DNA from 2 places in the Bradyrhizobium sp. WSM2793 genome. Region 1 is predicted to be linked to the other one. Evidence: predicted binding sites of a transcription regulator. Region 1 holds the regulator's gene; the other holds the start of a gene.

What was found. The regulator LexA, encoded in region 1, represses DNA repair genes until DNA is damaged. The targets are predictions, from matches to a motif close to TGTTCNNNNTGTGTTCNG.
Region 2: A3AS_RS0100890 (putative DNA modification/repair radical SAM protein) is a predicted target of LexA. The motif match lies at 3,527-3,544, and genes of this name have one in related genera.

What each region holds. Positions count from the first base shown of each region.
Region 1 covers NZ_KB902791.1:265,292-272,228, forward strand. Annotated here, with positions in the region: partial or broken gene A3AS_RS49185 (hypothetical protein) at 306-507, opposite strand; partial or broken gene A3AS_RS43780 (ComEC/Rec2 family competence protein) at 622-1,995, shown strand; gene A3AS_RS0124780 (GAF domain-containing protein) at 2,005-2,946, opposite strand; gene A3AS_RS0124785 (hypothetical protein) at 3,165-3,599, opposite strand; gene A3AS_RS0124790 (hypothetical protein) at 3,814-4,062, shown strand; gene lexA (transcriptional repressor LexA) at 4,127-4,828, opposite strand; gene glp (gephyrin-like molybdotransferase Glp) at 5,004-6,215, opposite strand; gene A3AS_RS0124810 (hypothetical protein) at 6,443-6,649, opposite strand; gene A3AS_RS0124815 (HAD family phosphatase) at 6,818-6,937, opposite strand, start outside.
Region 2 covers NZ_KB902768.1:203,196-210,132, reverse strand. Annotated here, with positions in the region: gene A3AS_RS0100905 (error-prone DNA polymerase) at 1-1,185, opposite strand, end outside; gene A3AS_RS0100900 (DNA polymerase Y family protein) at 1,182-2,777, opposite strand; gene A3AS_RS0100895 (ImuA family protein) at 2,674-3,462, opposite strand; gene A3AS_RS0100890 (putative DNA modification/repair radical SAM protein) at 3,625-4,860, shown strand; gene A3AS_RS0100885 (UdgX family uracil-DNA binding protein) at 4,860-6,302, shown strand; gene A3AS_RS0100880 (inorganic phosphate transporter) at 6,401-6,937, shown strand, end outside.

The sequences.
Region 1 (6,937 bases):
CGGAAAGTGCAGCACTTCGCCGACCGTTGGTCTTTGCCTGAAAAAGTGAAACTGGCCCGCCTGTTCATGCTGGCGGGCCGCCGTGCTAGCCTTGGCCGTGCCTCGCCGATCGTGCGGAACGTCGCGGCACCGGCCGCAGGAACTGTCACGAGGCGGTGCCTGCGGCCGTTTGTTCTGGTACTGCCCAGAAGTGTCCTAATTTCCAGAAGGAACGAATGTTTTCTCTGGCACTTAAGGGGCTGATAGCCGAACGACGGTGTAGCCGTTGCTGAGGCTATGGGCCCGGCCTCCTAGGCACACCGGGCTCACTTTTTTGAGGTCGCCTCAAATCGTCGCCTCGGCTTCAAGAGCCTGACGTAAGTCCCGCTCTCGTGCAGCTCGAGCCAGCCGCGCTCCACCGCGATCTTGATGCCGGCGCCGAACTCCTCGCCGTTGGGCCCTGAGCGTGTAGAGGAACGGCGCGTTGATCTTCTCGATATGGATGCGGCCGTCTTGCACGGGCTCGATGCCCCGTCGTGCTCTCTCGTGAGATTTGACACCAAGTGCTTCCCGCCGCGGAATGTTGGGAAGCAAATGAACATTAAGCTATTGATTATATTGTGTAATAATTATTCTTGACCGATCTCCGGCTATCACATGGCGGTCGTCGCCGGCGTGGTCTTCTTCGCGGTGCGCGCATTGCTGGCCTTGATCCCGGGACTTGCGGCCGGCTTTGCCATCAAGAAATGGTCGGCGGCCGCAGCGCTGGTCGCGGCTGCGTTTTATCTGCTGCTGTCGGGCGCGGAGGTCGCGACGCAGAGATCGTTCTTCATGACGGCGGTGGTGCTGATCGCAGTGATGGTCGATCGCCGCGCCATCACCTTCCGCACGCTCGCAGTGGCGGCGCTGATCGTGCTCGCAGTCGCACCGGAGGCGCTGGTGCATCCGAGTTTTCAGATGTCGTTCGCCGCGACGCTCGGACTTGTTGCGCTGGTGCAGATCGGCATGCCGAACCTGTTTGCGTCCCCCGATCATTCGGCGACAGCGCGGATCGCGCTGTGGGGCGGCCGCGAGATCGCGATGCTGTTCCTGGCCTCGCTGATCGCAGGGCTTGCGACCACGCCCTACGCCGCCTTCCACTTCCACCGCGTCACGCCCTACGGCGTGCTCGCCAACCTCGGCGCGATGCCGGTGGTCTCTGCGCTGGTGATGCCGGCGGGGCTGTTGGGCCTGCTCGCAGCGCCGTTCGGGCTCGACGGCGTGTTCTGGTGGCTGATGGGGATCGGGATCGACTGGATGGTCTCGGTCTCGCGCTGGGTGGCGGCACTGCCGGGCGCGGTCGGCCGCATCCCGGCCTTCGGCATCGCGCCGCTGATCGCAGCGAGCCTGGGGGTCATCGTGATGGGCCTGTTGCGCACGCCCCTGCGCTGGGGCGGTGCCGTGGTGCTGCTGGTTTCCATCGGCTGGGGGCTGTCGGTGCGGCAGCCCGATATCCTGATCGCCGGGGACGGCGCGAACGTCGCGGTGCGGGGCGCGGACGGGCGTTTGCATCTGATCAGGGCAGGCAAGGACAATTTCCTGCTGAAGGAGTGGTTGTCTGCCGACGCCGATCCGCGCGATGCCGGCAGTAGCGCGCTGGCGAGCGGCATATCGTGCGACGAGTCCGGCTGCGTGACACCGCTCGCCGACGGACGGCTGGTCGCGCTGGCCTCGCGCATCGACGCGTTGGCGGACGATTGCAGCCGCGCCACGCTGGTGGTGACGTCGCGGCCCGCGCCGCCGGATTGTGCGGCGATGGTGGTGGATCGGCAGCGGCTCGCTCGCCAGGGCGCGCTGGCATTGACGCAGCGCGGCGACGGCTTTTCGGTTCAGGCGGTGAGGGCGAGCGGCACGAACCGCCCGTGGTCACCGGCCGGTGTCGGCGAAGGTGATTTCGACGGCAGCCTCGTGCCGAAGGCGGCTCCCCGCACCCGCGATGCAACGCCATCGGAGACAGACTTGCAGGCCGACGATTGACGCCATCGATTACAGATACCAGGCCAGCACGGCCTCGAGCCTTGCGTTGCCGATGACTGGCAGGGCCACCATCCGGTTCAGCCCGGCTGCGCAGGCCTCGGACCCGGCGATCGAGCCGTCATGGCTGAGATCGTCGTTGAGCGCGGGCATGCCGGTGGCCCAGGCGCCGCCGATGCTGCCTTCGCCTCGGGCGATGGATTTGTCCGCATAGCGTGCGGCAAGGTCGGTCTGCGCGCTGCAATCGCCGGCGCGAAAGACCAGTGCCGAACGGGCCTCGTTCGGGACCCAGATCTCGAAGCGTCGCGCAATCGGCGTTGCCTGCGCCGAGAGGAATGTCAAAACCCAGGTCTGGTCGGTGCCGGTTCGGTAGGGTACGCCGACCCCCAGATTGATCCCGACCTTGGCGGCGTCCTCCCAGCGCAGGAAGCTCTTGGCGTCGTGCAGGTCCTTGATGATTAGCGGCAGGCCCGCCTTCCAGGTGCGTCCGGGCAGGCCGAAGCCGCGAGGAAACTTGGTGTGGCGGGAGTTGAATTCGAACATCTCCGCCGCGCCGTAATAGCCGTCGACGAGGCCCATCTCGTGGGAGAGATCAGGATCGTTGTGCCAGAGCTCGATCGCGCCGACATGCGCCTCCTCGTCGCCGCAGAACAGCACCATCACGGCTTGCAGGAATTCGCCTGCGAACACCGGCACCGCCACGCCGCAGGTGAGGCCGGCCGCGACGGCCTGATCGGTTCGCTTGAAATAGGAGTTGGCGAATTTCGTGAGGATGACGGGATGGCCGCAGGCCCAGGCCTTGCCTGGAAGCCCCTCGTCATATCCGAAGTGCAGCTCTTCGCTGACGGCCTTGAACGCGGACAGCCCTTCATCGTAGAGGCCGCCGCCGAATTCCAGCCGCATGCGCGTCCGGTCAGGCACCCAGAGTTCAACGACGCGAATGAAGGTTTTCATCGAGCGTGTCCGCCGCCTCAAACCACGACAGCATCGGTCATTTGGCTGCGGAGCGGACGTTTAAAATTCAGGCAGCACGGCTCAAACTTCGTGCGGCGACGAGGCGAGGCGGCGGCGCTCGCCGATCGAATTTCATGAAACAAAAACCCTCCGGGCTCGCCGGCCTCGGCCGGCGACGGCATTTCAATCCTGGCCCTCGGCCTATCGGGCGGAGGGCGTCAGCCGATCGGCAGTCGTGTGACCGTCGGGCGACTGTCGGCGATGATCTGCGGCTTGTGCTCGCGCTCGCCGATCGGCTGGGTCACCGGCAGTTGCAGCACGGTTGCGCGCTGGCCTTCGACCAGTTGCGTCACCAGCACGGATTTGCCGTCCGGGAATTCGATCGCGTCATGATGGCGATCGGGAATGTGCGGATCGATCTTGCCGAACTTGCCGACGCGGGAGTTGACGGTGCGCGTCCAGATCCAGCGGTTGTCGTAACGGACGTCGTCGGCGAAGGCGAGCTCCGTCCCCGGCAGCAGGCAGACCGCGACGGAGAGATCGGCTTCGGAGGCGAAGCCGCGCGTCGAGGTGCCGCGGAATGTTGTCGTAACGATCGTCTCGCCGACTTCTGCGGGGCGCGTCGCGACGGCATGCAGGCTGTAGTCACACATCGGGTGCTCCTCAATGCAGAGATAGCGACCCGCGCCTCTTTCGGAGGCGCAGGCCCCTACCAGAGTGGAAGCACGTGACGGTCTGCTCGGTTGTAGGCAAATCTGCGGCTGGGATCCGCGAGCCCCGATCACATTATCTTTTCCATCTTTTCCGAATTTGTTAGGAACAAAGTCGGCTTCCGTGCATTTGGCAGCCGCGTCTCGACAACCGCGCGTGTCAACGACCGGCGGAGTGATGCGGTTGCGCGGCAACGCGATGCTGGTGATGCGATCAGCGTTGCTGCGGCTGCACTCAAACGAGCTGCGCATTTGGGCCGTCCCCCTCGAACTCGAAAGGCCGCGAAGCGATGTTGCGTCGCGCGGCCTGCCGAGGATGTCGCGAAAGGAGGAGGGGCCGGACAATCTGTGCGATACCAGAAAGACTATCCAGCCGGAGCGGACCGTTATCCGCTCCAATCTCTGATCGGCGAGGCCGATCGAAGGCGCGCGCGAGGCGCAAAAGACTTCAGTATCGAGTACTTCCGGTATCAGTACTTGCGATAAAGCCCGATCAGCTTGCCCTGAATCTTCACGCGGTTCGGCGGCAGGATGCGCACCTCATAAGCGGCATTGGCGGGCTCCAGCGCGATCGAGGCGCCGCGGCGGCGGAAGCGCTTGAGCGTGGCCTCCTCGTCGTCGATCAGTGCCACCACGATGTCGCCGGTATCGGCGCTCTCGTTGCGCTGGATCAGCGCCATGTCGCCGTCGAGGATGCCGGCCTCGACCATGGAATCACCGCGCACTTCGAGCGCGTAATGCTCGCCGGAGCCGAGCATGTCGGGCGGCACGCTGATCGTGTGGCTGCGGGTCTGCAAAGCCTCGATCGGAGTACCGGCCGCGATGCGGCCCATCACGGGCACCGCAACGGGTCGCTCGCCCTCGTCCGCGGACGGGCTGGAGCTAGCGCGTAGCTTGCCGAGATTGCCCTCGATGACGCTTGGCGTGAAGCCGCGTCGGTTGCCGGCGGCAGCCTGGAGCTCCGGCAGCTTGATCACTTCAATGGCCCGGGCGCGGTTGGGCAGGCGGCGGATGAAGCCGCGCTCCTCGAGCGCGGTGATCAGGCGGTGGATGCCTGACTTCGAGCGCAGGTCGAGCGCATCCTTCATCTCGTCGAAGGACGGCGGCACGCCGCTTTCCTTCAAGCGCTCGCTGATGAACCGCAGAAGCTCGTATTGTTTGCGCGTTAACATCTCGAACAAAGTCCCCCGGTTGATGTCGTTCGATTCCGAGACGATGAGTTCAGCGATAAGCCGCTACATCTCGAAACAAATCATGAACGGACACTATATGTTCGATATGTGTTCCGCAACTGCTTAATTTACCGTGAACAGAACGAAACTCACGGAATGCGTGTGGCGGCGCAGTTCAGACGGGGAGCCGCAGCACCTCGCAGGGGCTGCCGGCCTCGGCCTTCGGCGCAAACGGTGCGCGCACGAGAAGTACCTGTGCTGCAGCAAGATTCGCAAGCAGAGAGGAGTCCTGATGGCTGACGGGAAGGGCGACGAGCGCGCCATCGTCGCGCTTTTCCAGGCGCGCGCGCAGATAATCCTCGCGCTGGTCGTTGGCGCCGAGATCGCGGCCCAGCACGACGCGCTCGCGATGATGATGAATCACCGAACGGCCTGATAGCGCGCGAATCAGCGGCACCATGAACAGGAAGGCGCAGACGTAGGACGACACGGGATTGCCGGGCAGGCCGATGACGCCCATCGCCCCTAACCGCCCGTGCATCATCGGCTTGCCGGGCCGCATCGCGATCTTCCAGAACGCCATCGCGATGCCTTCGTCCTTGAGCGCCTGCTGGACCAGATCGTGGTCGCCGACCGATGCGCCGCCGGTCGTGACCAGGATGTCGGCGCCGCTTTCGCGCGCGCGGCGGATGCCGGCGGTGGTGGCCTCCAGCGTATCGGCGGCGACACCGAGGTCGATGGTCTCGGCGCCTTCGCTGCGGGCGAGCGCGTGCAGGGCATAGCCGTTGGAATAGACGATCTGGCCGTGCCCGGGCGTTGAGCCCGGCATCACCAGTTCGTCGCCGGTGGCGAGAATCGCGACCTTCGGACGGCGGCAAACGGCGAGCTGCGGGTGGTTCATTCCGGCGGCGAGGGCGAGATCGCGCTCCGTCAGACGGGTTCCCTTGCGCAGGAGAACGTCGCCCTCGCGGAAATCGACGCCGGCGGGGCGGATGTGCCGACCCACGATCGCGGCTTCCTTGATCGTTATGTGCTTGCCTTCGGCGATCGTGTCCTCCTGGATCACGACCGCATCCGCGCCGTCCGGAACGACGCCGCCGGTGAAGATCCGCACGGCTTCGCCGGCGCCGACCTTTCCCGTGAACGGACGGCCCGCCGCGACCTCACCGATCATTGTCAGCGTGGAATCCATTGTTGCCGCATCGGCCGCGCGCACGGCATAGCCGTCCATCGCCGACATCGCCTGGGGCGGCTGGGTGCGCCGCGCAGCGACGTCCTGCGCGAGCACGCGATGGTAGGCTTCGTCGAGTGAAACCATCTCTGCAGGCAGCGGCTCTGCACCCGCCAGCACCGCAGCAAGGGCGTCGGAAACCGGCATCAAGGCCACGGCGAAACTCCTGCTCGGCACGTTCGGATGAAATGTTCCGACAGTCTTCTAGCCGAGCGCGGGGGCAGAGGCAAAATGGCGGAGCGGGCAGGATTTATCCTGCCGCTTCCAGCCCAGGATGGAAGGCAGGCTCAGGCTTGGCGTGGCATGATCCAGAGAACGAGACCGATCGGCAGGAGGGTGGCCATGGCGAGGACGAGAATGACGAGCGCCACGGCCAGCATCGCTCAACTCCCGCTCGGCCGGTCCGGCCCGGCGTCCAGCGCGACGTCGGGAGCCTTCGGGCCTTGATCCTTGTCGGGCAGCGGATCGGCCTGGGATTTCAGGTCGGCGGCCTTGCTGATCAGCTTGGCGGAAAGGTCAGAATCCGAGGTGGTTCTTGCGAATTCAAGCAGGAGAGAGGCTTGCTTGGTGAGATAGGTTTTGCCCAGCACGTGCATAAGTCCGGTGTAGAAGTCCCAACGGACTCAAGAGTCCGTAAGGGGCCATTCCGTTCCCGGAACTCCGTACAAAAATGCACAAAGCGCTCTGGTTCCTCATTTTGGGCAAAATTGGTTCCGGAAGACTTGGCGACATTGGCGTCTCCCGCTGCGCGGAGATCGTCAGATGCCCAATGCCTTCAAGGCGTTCCCGACGTCGCGCGGCGACGTCACATGCACCGCTGTCAGCCCGCGCGACCGCGCGCCTTCAACATTCTCGGCGAGATCGTCGAAGAAAACGAT
Region 2 (6,937 bases), on a different contig from region 1:
GGAATGCTCGAAATCGACGTCGATGTCGGGCGGCTCCAGCCGCTCCTTGGAGATGAAGCGCTCGAACAGCAGATCGACCTTGGTCGGATCGACCGAGGTAATGCCGAGCACGTAGCACACCGCCGAATTCGCCGCCGATCCCCGCCCCTGGCACAGAATGTTCTGGCTGCGCGCGTAGTGCACGATGTCGTGCACGGTGAGGAAATAATGTGCGTATTTCAGCTCGGCGATCAGCGCGAGCTCTTTGTTCAACGTCGCGCGTAGCTTGTCGTCGATCTTACCTCCAAAATATTTATCGACGCCCGCCCAGGTCAAATCCTCCAGATGCCCTTGCGCGGTCTTGCCCGGCGGCACCGGCTCGTCCGGATACTGGTATTTGAGCTGGTCGAGCGAGAAGTCGATCTTCCCCGCAAAACGCATGGTCTCCGCGATCGCCTCGGGGATATCGCGGAACAGCCGCGCCATCTCCCTGGGCGTCTTCAGAAACCGCTCGGCATTGGCTTCCAGCTTCCGTCCGACTGCCTCGATCGTGGTCTTTTCCCGGATGCAGGTCAGCACGTCCTGAAGCGGACGGCGACCGGGATCGTGATAAAGCACCTCGTTGGTCGCGAGCAGCGGCACTTTTGCTTCGGCGGCGAGGTCATCGAGCCGTGCCAGGCGGCGCCGGTCGTCGCCGCGATAGATCAAGCTCGCGGCCAGCCACACGCCTTCGGCGCGGCTCGCCTTTAGCTTTGCAAGCACATCCAGCGCCTGCGCCGGCTCGAAGCGATGCGGCAACGTCAGGACCAGGAGCTGGCCTTCCGAAAATTCCAGGAGATCGGCGAAGGTGAGACGGCACTCGCCCTTCTCGATCCGCGTGATGTCGTCGCCGCGCTTGCCTTTGGTCAGGAGCTGGCACAGCCGGCCATAGGCGGCGCGGTCGCGCGGGTAGACAAAAATGTCGGGCGTGCCGTCGATGAAGACGATGCGCGCACCGATCAGCAGTTTCGGCTTGTGCAACACCTTGTCATTGTCGAGCTCATTCCAGGCCCGCACCACGCCGGCGAGCGTGTTGTGGTCGGCGATTCCGATCGCGGGAATGCCGAGCTTGCTCGCCTGATGCACATAGGCACGCGGATCCGAGCCGCCGCGCAGGAAGGAGAAGTTCGTGGTGATGCCGATCTCGGCATAGGCGGGGCTATTCATGCGAAAAGACCGTGCACATACCAGCCTGGAGAAGCAGGCTCGCCGTCGCCGTCGAACACCTCCCCCTCGTAAAGTCCGTCGCGAAAAATCCAGAAGCGCAGGCCCTCGGCGTCCTCGATGCGAAAGTAATCCCGCGTCAGCTGCTTGCCGTCCTGCCGCCACCATTCCATCGCGATACGCTCGGGTCCTTCCACCCGCACCACGGCATGCAGCGCGCGGCGCCAGGTGAACTGATGCGGCGGACCATCCGGCACGGCCGCGAACGGCACCTTGATCGGCTCCGGCTTGTCGAACAGCCTTAAGGGACGCAGCGGCGGCTCGCTTTCGGTCCGTGCCGGCCATTCGGCCTGCATGGCGGCGGCGAGATGATGCTGCGCCGGCGCGGCCATCACAGCGCATTCGGGGATATGGGTATCCTCAGGCAGGTGCACGACGACGCGCTTTCCGCCGATGCGCGCGGCGATGCGGTCGATCAGCGCGGCAAGCTCGTCATTGTCGTGGACATGGGCGTCGAGATCGCGCTGCTCCTGCACCACGATCTCGGTCCGGCTCGCCGACAGGCGAACCATGTCGAAGCCGAAACCGGGATCCAGCGGATCGGCGAGCGCGTCGAGGCGCTCGCGAAACAGCCGGTCGATCACCGCGCTTCGCGTCACCGGACGTCCGGTCTCGACCATGATCGCGCGCACCACGCCGTCGGTGCGGAAGAACGCGGCTTCCAGCCGGCGCGCGCCCTTGCCCTGCTTCTCCATCGACGCGATCAGCGTATCGGCGAGCCGCGACAGCGTCATTGCGATCATGGTGTCGGTCGCGATCGGCTCGGCGAAACGCTTCTCAACGATGTAATCGGGCAACGGCTTACGCGGGTTGATTGGCGCATCGCCCTGCCCTAGCGCATGTGCGAGCAAGGTTGAGAACCGCGCCCCGAACCGCGCCGTGATCTCGCTCGGCGAGCGCGCGGCGACGTCGCCGATGGTCTTGAGGCCGGCGCGGCGCAGACCGGTGGTGATGGCTTCGTCCGCACCGAGCGCGGACACCGGAAACCGGCTGATCGCCCTCGCCTCTTCGCCATCGGCAACGATGGTGCCCGTGGCCTGCCGCGTCAGCGTGCGCGCGCAGACCGAGGTGCCGGCGATTGCCGCGCTGACGGCAAAGCCTTGTCGGCCGAGCGCCCGAACCAGCGCTTGCAGCAACGCAGCCTCGCCGCCGAACAGATGCGCACAGCCGGTGATGTCGAGGAACAGCCCATGCGGCGGGTCGAGCGCGACCAGCGGCGTGAAGCGGTCGCACCAGTCGGCGATGTCGCTAAGCGTCTTCGCATCGGCCGCGACATCGGCATCGAACACTTTCAGGTCCGGGCACATCGCCCGCGCATTGGCCAGCGGCTGACCGATGTACAGGCCGAGGCGCTCGGCAGCCTCGTCCAGCGCATGGATCACCAGCGCATTGTTGTCCTTGATGACGACGATGCTCGGCTCATTATTGGTTTTACCCAGCCCGGCGCTGTTGAAGAAACGCTGGATCCGGTCGATGGGCAGGCGCGGCAGCCACAGGCTGAGAATACGTCGACGGTTCACTGAACTGGCACTCATCACAATTCCATTCCATGATCCACCGGCCGCAGGGGCCATGACGATTACGCAAGAGTTCGGCATCGAAACGCGGCGCGCCCCATGCGTCCCACACCGATCCCGGCGGCGAATGCGCCGCGCGCAGCATCCACCGTGTCTCCGCGGTCGAAGGCAGCGGCTGCGCCGCCATCCGCAGCATCAGGCCGGTGACGCCGGAGCTTTGCGCGGCCAGCGTCAGCTTGCGGCTCGCCACGAGATCGAACTGCCTGGTCTCGCCCCAGAGCTCGAGCACGACGGCGCCGAGCGCATCGCAAGCGAGCGCATCGGCCGAGGTACGCAGCGCGCTCTCGACATCGGCGGCGCGCACCATCACCACGCGGCGCGGATCGAGGCCGAGCTCGGCGAGCCCGCTCATCGACAGCGCGCCTGCCTCTATCTCCAAGAAATCCTGCCGTACCCACAGCAACGGCCGCTGCGCCGAGACGCGCCCGGCAAGCCCCATGACGAAGCCGGTCGCGGCCGTCCCCTGCCGTCCCTCACAAAACACCTCGTGGATCGCCGCGCGCGCGAGCCCGCCCTTCAGCGCGTTGTCGGCTTCGCTATGACCGAGTGCGACGCGATCGTGCGGATGCACGACCGTCGCCGTCTCGATACGCTCGATCTGGCCGCGCAAGGTCGCAAGCGCGCTTGTCCGTGCGCCGCTCATGCTCGCCGCTCCTTCAGAGGTGATTGCCGATGGCTCTCAAAAGAGAACAAGCGGCTGGCTCATTTGTTCATGATATGTTCTAATATAAAGCTAACGGCGCGTAGAGAGTCAATCGAATTGGCGCGCAAGCGGATTCATGAGCTGAATCAAAGGGATTCCAAGATGGACGTACAACGCAAGCTGGAAATCCTGGCTGACGCCGCCAAATACGACGCGTCCTGCGCCTCCAGCGGCACCGAGAAGCGGGATTCCAGCGACGGCAAGGGCATGGGTTCGACCGCGCCCGGCATGGGCATCTGCCATTCCTATGCGCCGGATGGACGCTGCATCTCGCTGCTCAAGGTGCTGCTGACCAACGCCTGCAATTACGATTGCCTCTATTGCGTCAACCGCGCCTCCTCGAACGTGCCGCGCGCCCGCTTCACCGTCGACGAATTGGTCAAGCTCACGCTCGACTTCTACCGTCGCAACTACATCGAGGGCCTGTTTCTCTCCTCCGGCATCATCCGCAGCCCCGACTACACCATGGAGCAGGTGGTGAGCGTCGCGCGAAAGCTGCGCGAGGAGCATCACTTCCGCGGCTATATCCATCTCAAGACCATTCCCGAGGCCGACGATGCGCTGATCGCGGAAGCCGGCAAATATGCCGATCGTCTCTCCATCAACATCGAGATGCCCGAGGAGACGAGCCTGCAGCAATTCGCGCCGGAGAAGGACGTGCGCGCGATCCGCCGTACAATGGGCCGGCTGCGGCTGAAGCTCGACGAGGCCGAGGAAGGCCGCAGTGCGAAGACCAGGGCGAAGCCGCAGCGCTTCGCGCCGGCGGGCCAAAGCACGCAGATGATCGTCGGCGCTGATGCTGCCTCCGACCACACCATTCTCCACACCAGCGCCAATCTCTACGGCGCCTACCGCCTGCGGCGCGTCTACTACTCCGCCTTCAGCCCGATCCCCGACGCCAGCCGCGCCTTGCCTCTGGTGCAGCCGCCGCTGCTGCGCGAGCACCGGCTCTACCAGGCCGACTGGCTGATGCGGTTCTACGGTTTCGATGTCGGCGAGATCGTCGACGACAGCGCGATGCTGCCGCTCGACATCGATCCAAAACTCGCCTGGGCGCTGCGCCATCGCGACCGCTTCCCGCTCGACGTCAACCGCGCCAGCCGCGAGGAGCTGCTGCGCGTGCCGGGCTTCGGCACCAAAACGGTCGAGCGCATCATTACGACGCGGCGCACCACCACGATCCGTCTCTCCGATCTCGCGCGGCTGCACGTGCCCAAGCACAAGGCCCTGCCATTCATCGTCCTCAGCGATCACCGCCCCTCGCCGCATCGTCTCGATGCCGCCGGGCTGATCGAGCGCTTCAAGCCGAAAGCAACACAATTGGGATTTGGCTTCTGATGCAGTACATCACTCTCGACAACCAAACCGATTTCGACGGCTGGCGCAAAGCCGCGCGCAGCCTCGTGCTTCATCATGTGCAGCCGACCGATGTCAGCTGGACCGTGCGGGGCGGCGAAGCCGATTTGTTCGCGCCGCAAGCGCCGTCTCCGATCCTCGAGGTGAACGACGGCACCTTCAATGTCTCCGCAAAATTTGTCGAACTCGCCCAGGCCGCAATCCTGCACCGCGATATCAAGCGCTTTGCGATCCTCTATCGGCTGCTGTTTCGGCTGAAGGACAACCACGACCTCATCGAGGTCGCGACCGACCCTGATGTCGCGCAGGTCACGGCGATGGCGCGAGCGGTCCATCGCGACGAGCACAAGATGCACGCCTTCGTCCGCTTCCGCGAGATCGGACGCGAGCGCGCAGCGCATTACGTTGCCTGGTTCGAGCCGGAGCATCACATCGTCGAGCTTGCAGCCCCATTCTTCGCAAAACGCTTTGCCGACATGCCCTGGTCGATCCTGACGCCGGGCCTCTGCGCGCATTGGGACGGCCACGCGCTCGCGTTCACGCCGGGCGTCAGCAAGAGCGAAGCGCCGGGCGAAGACCGGCTGGAGGAAACCTGGCGGCGCTATTACGCCAGCATCTTCAATCCAGCCCGGCTCAAGGTGAAGGCGATGCAGGCCGAGATGCCGAAGAAATATTGGAGGAACCTGCCCGAGGCTTCGATCATTAAGCCCTTGATCGAGGACGCCGAACGCATGACCGGCGCCATGATCGCCAATGCCGCAACCGAGCCGCACAAGCCTCAGAAGCGGCCGGAGGCTCCGATGAAACGCAAGCGAGCTGCCGACGATCTCGAAGCGCTCCGCGAGGAGGCCGCGCATTGCCGCGCCTGCCATCTCTACAAGGACGCGACCCAGACCGTGTTCGGCGAAGGCCCGAGATCCGCCAACATCATGCTGGTCGGCGAGCAGCCCGGCGACAAGGAAGATCTCGCCGGCCATCCCTTCGTCGGTCCGGCCGGCCAGATGCTCGACCGTGCGCTGGAGGAGGCCGGTGTCGATCGCAAGAAGGTCTATATCACCAATGCGGTGAAGCACTTCAAATTCGTGCCGCGCGGAAAGATCCGCCTGCACCAGAAGCCGAATACGCCGGAGATCCGGGCCTGCCGGCAATGGTATGAGCGGGAAGTCTTGGCAATTCAGCCTGATCTGATCGTGGCGATGGGTGCCACCGCCGCGCAAAGCGTGTTCGGCAAGATCACCCCCATCGGCAAGACCCGCGGCCGGCTCATCGACCTTCCCGACGGACGCAAAGCGTTGGTGACGGTGCACCCGTCCTATCTGCTGCGGCTGCCCGATCCGGAAGCCAAGGTGCAGGAATATCAGCGCTTTGTCGACGATTTGAAGATCGCTGCCGGCTTGCAGAAGAGAGCCGCGCGGGCCGCCTAAATACTGGCAGGAAAACGGTTTTCAACCGCCGCTTGTCATCCAGCCTTCAAATCAATCGCGGACAATACCCTTACTTCAAAGTTAAGGGGCGTCCAGACATGACCGATGTAGCATTCGACCGCGCGGTAGCCGATCCCGCGCCGATCCAGCCGGCCTCGCGGCCAAATCTCGACAAGGGCTTCAATCCGCTGACGATGATCCTGTTCTTCGGCATCCTCGCCGCGGGCCTGCTGTTCGTCGCCTACAGCATCTATGTCGACGTCAACGCGACCGGCGCGCGCGTGACGAGCTACCTGCCCTACATCCTGTTGTTCGTCGCGCTGCTGATCGCGCTCGGCTTCGAATTCGTCAACGGCTTCCACGACACCGCCAATGCGGTGGCGACCGTGATCTACACCCATTCGCTGCCGGCCGAAGTCGCGGTGATGTGGTCGGGCTTCTTCAACTTCCTCGGCGTGCTCATGTCCTCCGGTGCGGTCGCCTTCGGCATCGTCTCGCTGCTGCCGGTCGAGTTGATCCTGCAGGTCGGCTCCAGCGCCGGCTTCGCGATGGTGTTCGCGCTGCTGATCGCCGCGATCCTGTGGAATCTCGGCACCTGGTTCTTCGGCCTGCCCGCCTCCTCGTCGCACACGCTG